DNA from 2 places in the Actinacidiphila sp. bgisy160 genome. Region 1 is predicted to be linked to the other one. Evidence: riboswitches for the same ligand, from Rfam matches in the RefSeq annotation. Region 1 holds a riboswitch; the other holds the start of a gene.

Region 1 (4,971 bases):
GACCTGCCGCTCCTGATCGCCTTCGGCGTGCTGGCCGCCTACACCTACTCCTCCGGCCTGCGCGCGCCCGCGCTGATCGCCTTTGTCAAGGACACCCTTATCTACATCGTCATCGCGGTGGCGATCATCTACATCCCGATCAAGCTGGGCGGCTTCGACGACATCTTCGCCAAGGCGGGCGACGCCTATGCCCAGGTCAACCCGGCCACCGGCAAGCCGCGCGGCGCCCTGGCCCCGGGTGAGACGGCGCAATGGGCGTACGCGACCCTGGCACTCGGCTCGGCACTGGCGCTCTTCATGTACCCGCACTCGGTCACGGCCGTACTCTCCAGCCGCAGCCGCAACGTCATCCGCCGCAACACCACCGTCCTGCCGCTGTACTCGCTGATGCTGGGCCTGCTGGCGATGCTCGGCTTCATGGCGCTGGCCGCGGGTGTCGGCGCGGGGGTCAAGGGCTACAACGCGCAGCTGGCCATTCCGCAGCTGTTCGAGAACATGTTCCCGTCCTGGTTCGCGGGCGTGGCCTTCGCCGCGATCGGCATCGGCGCCCTGGTGCCGGCCGCGATCATGTCGATCGCCGCGGCCAACCTCTTCACCCGCAACGTCTACAAGGACTTCATCAAGCCGGACGCGACCCCGGCACAGGAGACCCAGGTCTCCAAGATCGTCTCGCTGCTGGTCAAGGTCGGTGCCCTGATCTTCGTCCTCACCATGGACAAGACGGTGGCCATCAACTTCCAGCTCCTGGGCGGCATCTGGATCCTGCAGACCTTCCCGTCACTGGTGGGCGGCCTGTTCACCCGCTGGTTCCACCGCTGGGCGCTGCTGGCCGGCTGGGCGGTCGGCATGATCTACGGCACCTGGGTGGCCTACGGCGTCGCGAGCCCGGCCCAGAAGCACTTCGGTGGCTCCTCCGACACCATCCCGGTCATCGGGCAGATCGGCTACATCGGCCTGACCGCCTTCGTGCTCAACGTGCTGGTCACCGTCGTCCTCACCTTCGTCCTCAAGGCCCTCAAGGCTCCCGAGGGCGTGGACGAGACCGCCGAGGGCGACTTCACCGCGGACGCCGGCGACCCGGGCGTCCAGAAGGACCTGCCGGTGGGCGCCGGTCACTGACCGCCGCACCGGCCACGGGTCACGGGCCGCCGCCCTGGGACGGGGCGGCGGCCCGTCGTCATGCGGTGCGGGCCGGCTCCGGGCAGCGGTAGGTGCGGCGGCACGCCTGCGGGGTGGCGCCCACCCAGCGGGCGAAGTGGCGGCGCGGGATCGCCGGGTTCTGCCCGGCTTTGGCGCTCGCCGCCCTGACCGGCCGTGTCCGCGACTTTCCCGACGGCCACGGCGGCGCGTCCGAGCCCGCCGCGCGTCACCGCATCGCCACAACATCTGGTGGCGTCACGGGCGGGCGCCACTAGATGTATGCTCAACTCCGCTGTCGCCGCAGGGGAAGCCGGTGGGAATCCGGGACTGCCCCGCAACGGTGTGCGGGCGCCTGGAGTCATGCCCGCGAGTCCGAGGACCTGCCGACGGCACCGTCCGGCACGCCGTCCGGGCGGTGAAGTGTCCGGGCCTCGCGGGTTGGGCCGGCGGACGCGCCGCGGCATGCCCTGTCCTGCCCTGCGTGCGCCCCGTCGCTCCTCCGCGTCGCCGCCGTACGAGGGAGAGAGCACACGTGACCATCGCGCCCGCCGCACCCGCCACCGCATCGGACCCTGCCTCAACCGGGGCCGAACTGCTGCGCACCCTGACGGAACTGACCGCAGACCTCCCCGACACCGACCCCGGCCGGGTCGCCGCCGCCGCCCTGCGGGGCCGCAGCGCGGCCGCGGACGAGGCGGAACTGCGGGCGCTGGCCACCGAGGCCGCCGCCGGGCTGATCGCGGAGGACCCGCAGTACTCGCGGCTCGCCGCCCGTCTGCTCACCCTCGCCATCGCCGACGAGGCGGCGGGCGAAGGCGCGGTCTCGTTCTCCGCGTCCATCGCGGTGGGCCACCGCGAGGGCCTGATCGCCGACGGCACCGCCGCCTTCGTGGCCGAGCACGCCGGTCGGCTGGACGCGCTCGTCGACGGCGCGCTCGCCGACGGCGCCGACGACCGCTTCGGCTACTTCGGCCTGCGCACCCTGCACAGCCGCTACCTGCTGCGCCACCCGACCACCCGCCAGGTCATCGAGACCCCGCAGCACTTCATGCTCCGCGTCGCCTGCGGCCTGGCCGAGGACCGCACCAGCCGCTCGGTGGACGAGGTCGCGGCGCTCTACGGCCTGATGAGCCGGCTGGACTACCTGCCCAGCTCCCCCACGCTCTTCAACTCCGGCACCCGGCACCCGCAGATGTCCTCCTGCTACCTGCTGGACTCCCCGCTGGACGAACTGGACTCCCTCTACGACCGCTACCACCAGGTGGCCCGGCTGTCGAAGCACGCCGGCGGCATCGGCCTGTCCTACTCCCGCATCCGCTCCCGCGGTTCGCTGATCCGCGGCACCAACGGGCACTCCAACGGCATCGTCCCGTTCCTGCGCACCCTCGACGCCTCCGTCGCCGCCGTGAACCAGGGCGGTCGCCGCAAGGGCGCGGCGTGCGTCTACCTGGAGACCTGGCACGCGGACATCGAGGAGTTCCTGGAGCTGCGCGACAACACCGGTGAGGAGGCGCGCCGCACCCACAACCTCAACCTGGCCCACTGGATCCCGGACGAGTTCATGCGCCGCGTCGACACCGACGGCACCTGGTCGCTGTTCTCCCCCGCCGACGTGCCCGAGCTGGTCGACCTGTGGGGCGAGGAGTTCGACGCCGCCTACCGCGAGGCCGAGGCGGCGGGCCTGGCCCGCAAAACCCTCCCGGCGCGCGAGCTGTACGGCCGGATGATGCGCACCCTGGCGCAGACCGGCAACGGCTGGATGACCTTCAAGGACGCGTCCAACCGCACCGCCAACCAGACGGCCGAGCCCGGCCGCGTCATCCACTCCTCCAACCTCTGCACGGAGATCCTGGAGGTCACGAACGACGGCGAGACGGCGGTCTGCAACCTCGGTTCGGTCAACCTCGGCGCCTTCGTGGCCGAGGACGGCGGCGCCGGGGAGGAAGTCATCGACTGGGAGCGGCTGGACACCACCGTCCGCACCGCCGTCACCTTCCTCGACCGCGTCGTGGACATCAACTTCTACCCGACCCGCGAGGCCGCAGCCTCCAACGAGCGCTGGCGCCCGGTGGGTCTGGGCGCGATGGGCCTGCAGGACGTGTTCTTCAAGCTGCGGCTGCCCTTCGACTCCGCCGAGGCCAAGGCGCTCTCCACGAAGATCGCCGAGCGCATCATGCTCGCCGCGTACGAGGCCTCCTGCGACCTGGCCGAGCGCCACGGCGCGCACCCGGCCTGGTCGCAGACCCGTGCCGCCCGCGGCGTGCTGCACCCGGACCACTACGACACCGAGGAGAACTGGCCCGAGCGCTGGGAGGCGCTGCGCGCCCGCGTCGCCGCCACCGGCATGCGCAACTCGCTGCTGCTGGCCATCGCCCCGACCGCCACGATCGCCTCGATCGCGGGCGTGTACGAGTGCATCGAGCCGCAGGTCTCCAACCTCTTCAAGCGCGAGACGCTCAGCGGCGAGTTCCTGCAGGTCAACTCCTACCTGGTGGCCGACCTGAAGAAGCTCGGCGTCTGGGACGCGCAGACCCGCGACGCGCTGCGCGAGTCCAACGGCTCCGTCGAGGGCTTCAGCTGGATCCCCGCGGACGTCCGCGAGCTGTACCGCACGGCCTGGGAGATCCCGCAGCGCGCCCTGATCGACATGGCGGCGGCCCGCACCCCGTACCTCGACCAGAGCCAGTCGCTGAACCTCTTCATGGCCTCTCCCACCATCGGCAAGCTCAGCTCGATGTACGCGTACGCCTGGAAGCAGGGCCTGAAGACGACCTACTACCTGCGCTCCCGCCCGGCCACCCGCATCGCGCAGTCCGCCCGCGCGACCGCCCCGATCCCGCTCCAGCAGACGACGCCCGACGCCGAGGCGATCGCCTGCTCCCTTGAGAACCCCGAGTCCTGCGAGGCCTGCCAGTGATGAGCTCCACCAAGAACCTGCTCGACCCGGGATTCGAGCTGACCCTGCGTCCGATGCGCTACCCGGACTTCTACGAGCGCTACCGCGACGCCATCAAGAACACCTGGACCGTGGAGGAGGTCGACCTCCACTCCGACGTCACCGACCTCGCCAAGCTCTCCCCCGGCGAGCAGCACATGATCGGCCGGCTGGTGGCCTTCTTCGCCACCGGCGACTCGATCGTGGCCAACAACCTCGTGCTGACCCTGTACAAGCACATCAACTCCCCGGAGGCGCGGCTGTACCTGTCGCGGCAGCTCTTCGAGGAGGCCGTGCACGTCCAGTTCTATCTGACACTGCTCGACACCTACCTGCCCGATCCCGAGGAGCGCGCGGCCGCGTTCGCGGCCGTGGAGAACATCCCCTCGATCCGCGAGAAGGCGCAGTTCTGTTTCCGCTGGATGGACTCGGTGGAGTCCATCGACCGCCTGGAGACCAGGGAGGACCGTCGCCGCTTCCTCCTCAACCTGATCTGCTTCGCGGCCTGCATCGAGGGCCTGTTCTTCTACGGCGCCTTCGCGTACGTCTACTGGTTCCGCTCGCGCGGCCTGCTGCACGGGCTCGCCACCGGCACCAACTGGGTGTTCCGCGACGAGTCGATGCACATGGACTTCGCGTTCCACGTCGTCGACACCGTCCGCGAGGAGGAGCCCGGCCTCTTCGACGAGGAGATGGGCAAGCAGGTCACCGCGATGCTGGAGGAGGCCGTCGAGGCCGAGCTCCAGTTCGCCCGCGATCTGTGCGGCGACGGCCTGCCCGGCATGAACACCGACTCCATGCGCGAGTACCTGCAGTGCGTCGCCGACCAGCGCCTGGTCCGCCTCGGTCTGCCGGCCCGCTACGGCTCGGAGAACCCGTTCTCCTTCATGGAGCTG
Region 2 (4,971 bases), on a different contig from region 1:
TGCCGTCGTCGCCCCCAGGCGGGCGGCCGCCGCCGTCGGGACCGTCGCCGTCGGGGCCGGGATCCGGGTCCGGGTCGTCGTCCTGGCCGCGGTTGCGCTCCAGGGTCTCGTCGAGCTTGTCCTGGTCCAGGCCCGGCGCGTCGAAGGGGTTGCGGCGGCGCCGGTGCGGCAGCGCGAGCAGCGCGGCCTGCCGCACGTCGGCGTCGGTCACGTCGCCGCGCCCGGCCCAGGCCGCGAGCGCGGTCGCCGCGCGCGCCATGACGATGTCCGCGCGCATCCCGTCCACCTCGAAGGCCGCGCAGGTCGCCGCGATCTGCCGGAGCACGCCGTCCCCGAGCCGCACCGAGGGCAGCAGCGCCCGCGCGGCCGCGATCCGCTCCCGCAGCTCCCGCTCTTCCGCCTGCCAGGCGGCGGCGAAGCCCGCCGGGTCCGCGTCGTAGGCCAGGCGCCGCCGTACGACCTCCACCCGCTCGTCCGTCTCCCGCGACGCCGCGACCTCCACCGTGAGGCCGAAGCGGTCGAGCAACTGCGGCCGCAGCTCGCCCTCTTCGGGGTTCATCGTGCCGACGAGGAGGAAACGCGCGGCGTGGCGCACCGAGACGCCCTCCCGCTCGACGTAGGACGCGCCCATGGCGGCCGCGTCCAGCAGCAGGTCCACCAGATGGTCGTGGAGGAGGTTGACCTCGTCCACGTAGAGCACGCCGCGGTGCGCGTCGGCCAGCAGCCCCGGCTCGAAGGCCTTCACGCCCTCCGCCAGGGCCCGTTCGATGTCCAGGGCGCCGACGAGCCGGTCCTCGGACGCGCCGACCGGCAGCTCCACCATGCGCGCCGGCCGGCTCTCCGCGCCGGCGTCCGGCCCGTGCGGCCCGTCGGGGCACGCGGGATCCGGCGCCGCCGGGTCGCAGCCGAAGCGGCAGCCGGGCACGACGTCCACGGGTGGCAGCAGCGCCGACAACGCCCGTACGGCGGTCGACTTGGCGGTGCCCTTCTCGCCGCGCACCAGCACACCGCCCACCGCCGGGCTGACCGCGTTCAGCAGCAGCGCCAGCCGCAGGTCCGCCATCCCGACGATCGCGGTGAAGGGGTAAGGGGTGCTCACGCGGCCTCCTGGGGCGAACGGTCGTTGCGGCGGTCATTGCGGACGGCCCGGCTCCGGTCCGTCGACGGGGTGCTCACGGCGCTCCCGGTGGAACGAAGGGCAGCCCCGCAGGGGGGCCCTGCTCGATCAGGCGGAGCAGGGCACCGGTGTCGGCGTGCTCCTCGATCAGATCGCCCAGCCGGTCCAGTTGCTCCTCGCGGAGCGCGCCGAAGGAGGTGCCGGGGGCGGGCACGAAGCGGCGTCCCGCGGCTCGCGCGACGCGGCGCAGGAAGGCGCGGCGGAAGCCGTCGCTCTCCAGCGAGCCGTGCCAGTGGGTGCCCCAGACCGCCCCGGTGCGGCAGCCGTCGAGGAAGGGCTCGTCGCCGCCGTGGACGTCGGCGACGCCGTGGTGGATCTCGTACCCCTCGACCGGTTCGCCATAAGCCTTTCCGGCAGGCCGGGCCAGGGTCTTCCCGACGGCGAAGCGGACCCGCACCGGCAGCAGCCCGAGTCCGCGGACCGTGCCCGCCCGCGACTCCACGTCGTCCTCGATCGTCTCGGCGAGCATCTGGAAGCCACCGCAGACGCCCAGCACCGGGCGGCCCTCGGCGGCCCTGCGGACGACCGCGTCGGCCAGGCCCCGCCGCCGCAGCCACTCCAGGGCCTTGACCGTGCCGCGGGTGCCGGGCAGCACGACGAGGTCGGCGTCGGCGAGTTCCTCCGGCCGGTCGACGAAGCGGACGACGACGCCGGGCTCAGCGGCGAGCGCGTCCACGTCGGTGAAGTTCGACATCAGCGGGACCGCCGCCACGGCCACCCGCAGGACGTCCTCCCCGTGCGGCGGCGCCGTGCCCGACTCCCGGATGGTGCCGCGCAGCGACATGCGCAGCCCGTCCTCCTCGTCGATGCCGAGGCCGTGCCGGAACGGCAGCACCCCGTAGAAGCGGCGCCCGGTCAGGCCGTGCAGCATCTCCAGTCCAGGCTCCAGCAGGGACACGTCGCCGCGGAACTTGTTGACCAGGTAGCCGCAGACCAGCTCCTGGTCCTCGGGGGCGAGCAGTGCCGTCGTGCCGAAGAACGAGGCGAAGACCCCGCCCCGGTCGATGTCGCCGACCACGACCACCGGGAGCCGGGCGGCCCGCGCCAGGCCCATGTTGACGATGTCGCCCCGCCGCAGGTTGATCTCGGCCGGGCTGCCGGCGCCCTCGCAGATCACCGCGTCGTACCGGCCGCGCAGCTGCTCCAGGCAGTCCGTGACGGTCCGCAGCAGCTCCGCGCGGCTCCCGTCGTGGTAGCCGCGCGCGCTCATCTCGCCCACCGGGCGCCCCAACAGTACGACCTGGCTCGTGCGGTCGCCGCCGGGCTTGAGCAGCACCGGGTTCATCAGGGCCGACGGCTCCACGCGCGCCGCCTGGGCCTGCATCGCCTGGGCGCGGCCGATCTCGGCGCCCTCGCGCGTCACGTACGAGTTCAGCGACATGTTCTGCGCCTTGAACGGCGCCACGGACACACCCTGCCGCGCCAGCCACCGGCAGATCCCCGCCGTGACGACGCTCTTGCCGGCGTCCGACGTCGTCCCGGCGACCAGCAGGCCCCCGCCCCTCATGCGTCCCTCCTCCGACTCCGGGCGACCGCGCCCCACGCCAGGCGTCCGCCCACCGCGACGGCCAGCGCCAGTGCGCCGACCCGCCGCGACAACCGCGCCGCCCGTTCGATGTCCCGTACCTCCACCGGCCGGTTCCCCGCCCCCAGCACGGGCCGGTGCTCCACCCGCCCGCCATAGGCAAGCGTCCCCCCGAGGCGTACGCCCAACGCCCCCGCGAACGTGGCCTCCACCGGCCCCGCGTTCGGGCTGGGATGCCGGGAGCCGTCCCCGCGCCAGGTACGCCACGCCCCTCGGGGGTCGGGGCCGGCCAGCACGGCGAGGATGGCGGTCAACCGGGCGCCGGGGTAGCCGGCCACGTCGTCCAGCCGGGCCGCCGCCCAGCCGAACCGCCGGTGCCGCGGCGACTTGTGACCGACCATCGCGTCGAGGGTGTTGACGGCCCGGAAGCCCACCAGCCCAGGCACGCCGCCCAGCGCGCCCCACACCAGTGCGCCCACGACGGCGTCCGAGGTGTTCTCCGCGACGGACTCCACGACCGCCCGTGCCAGCTGGTCCTCGTCCAGAGCCTGCGGGTCGCGGCCGCACAGATGGGGCAGCCGCTCGCGCGCCGCCCGGATGTCCCCGGCGGACAGGGCGGCGCCGATCGCGCGCGCCTCCCGTACCAGGGAGGTCCCGCCGAGCACGGCCCAGGTCGCCGCCGCCGTCAGGGCGACGGAGGCGGGGCCGGAAGGGCGTGCCACGCGCTGCAGCCCGGCCGCGGCCGCCATCGCGCCGCCCGCACACAGCGCCGTGTGGAGGGCGCCCCGGCCGCGGTGGTCGCGCCACAACGCGCGCTCCAGCCCGGCGGCGGCGCTGCCGAACAGCGCCACGGGGTGACCGCGGCGCGGGTCGGCGAGGGCGAGGTCGGCGAGCCAGCCGAGGGTGGTACCGGTGGCGAACGCGCACGCCGCGGCGGCGCCGGTGTCGGGTGAACGGCCGGGGCCGCGCATCACAGGAGTCCTCACTCAGGGTCCGCGCCCTGGTTCGACGTGACCGGCGACGAGAGTCTCCTGGCTCCCGGATCGGCGGCACCCCCGGCCTTCCAGCCCTGCGTTCGGGCCGTGGCCATGGGCGGGGGTCCGCTCCCCGGTGACAGTGGCGGGACCGCGCCGGATTCGCACCGGACTTCCTCTCCTGCCGCCGTTGGCGGTTCCGATACCACCACGCGCCGCTCCGGCCCGTCAACTCACCGCGACGGTCTGTGGAAAAGAGGAAACCCCAGCTCACGGCCGGAAAGCCGGGAGCTGAGGTCAACTTCACACCGCGGTGCGCGCGGAGGTGCGGGTCAGGCGACGATCAGGTAGATCCCGTACGCGACCGCCGCCGCGCACAGCGCGAAGCACAGGTAAGCGCCGGTGCGGGCCACGGCCGGGCCGCCGGCGGAGGTACCCGCCTCGCCGCCGTCCGCGGTGGCCTGCTTGGACAGGCCCACGATGCCGAGGGTGAACAGGCCGACGAGTCCGACGGTCACGGCGAGGCTGACGCCGAAGACGGAGCCGAGGGCAGCCCAGTCGATGTGCATGATGCTGGTTCCTTCCGGTGCCGGTGCGGCGCCGCCGTCAGGCGGAGGCCTGGGCGGGGTCGGCGTCGACGGTGGCGGCGGCCGTGAGACCGGGGGGCGGCGGGATCACCGCGGCGATGGCCGTGGTGATGACGCCCGGCTCCGCGGCGGTGCCGTGGGCCTCGGCCTCGTTGACGTTGGTGTGGTCGACGGGCTTGCGGCGCGAGGCGATCCAGATCGCGGTGCAGGCCGCGAGCGCCAGGACGGCGACCGCGGTGACGCCCAGGTCTCCCTGGTCGGCCAGGAGCGCGGCGGCCGCCGCGACCAGGCCGGCGGCCGGAAGGGTGAGCGCCCATGCGGCGGACATGCGACCCGCGGTGCTCCAGCGGACGACGCCGCCCTTGCGGCCGACACCGGCGCCCATGACGGAACCGGAGCAGACCTGTGTGGTGGACAGCGAGAAGCCGAGGTGCGAGGAGGCCAGGATGACGGTGGCGGCGCCGGTCTGGGCGGCGAAGCCCTGCGGCGGCTGGATGTCGGTGATGCCCTTGCCCATGGTGCGGATGATCCGCCAGCCGCCGATGAAGGTGCCGAGGGCGATGGCCATGCCCGCCGACACGATGACCCACAGCGGCGGGTCGGAGTCGGGGGCGACGACATTGCCCGCGATCAGGGCGAGGGTGATGACACCCATGGTCTTCTGTGCGTCGTTGGTGCCGTGCGCGAGGGAGACCAGACCGGCCGAGG

The links. A riboswitch is a leader RNA that binds a small molecule or an ion and turns the genes downstream of it on or off. The one in region 1 is predicted to bind cobalamin.
Region 2: another riboswitch for cobalamin. It lies ahead of AC3EUJ_RS21100 (cobalamin biosynthesis protein); the one in region 1 lies ahead of AC3EUJ_RS08585 (ribonucleoside-diphosphate reductase subunit alpha).

What each region holds. Positions count from the first base shown of each region.
Region 1 covers NZ_JBYIQW010000006.1:180,679-185,649, reverse strand. Annotated here, with positions in the region: gene mctP (monocarboxylate uptake permease MctP) at 1-1,119, shown strand, start outside; cobalamin riboswitch at 1,420-1,542, shown strand; gene AC3EUJ_RS08585 (ribonucleoside-diphosphate reductase subunit alpha) at 1,673-4,057, shown strand; gene AC3EUJ_RS08580 (ribonucleotide-diphosphate reductase subunit beta) at 4,057-4,971, shown strand, end outside.
Region 2 covers NZ_JBYIQW010000026.1:56,059-61,029, reverse strand. Annotated here, with positions in the region: gene AC3EUJ_RS21110 (putative cobaltochelatase) at 1-1,099, opposite strand, end outside; gene AC3EUJ_RS21105 (cobyric acid synthase) at 1,173-2,684, opposite strand; gene AC3EUJ_RS21100 (cobalamin biosynthesis protein) at 2,681-3,673, opposite strand; cobalamin riboswitch at 3,728-3,854, opposite strand; gene AC3EUJ_RS21095 (hypothetical protein) at 4,009-4,245, opposite strand; gene AC3EUJ_RS21090 (inorganic phosphate transporter) at 4,283-4,971, opposite strand, start outside.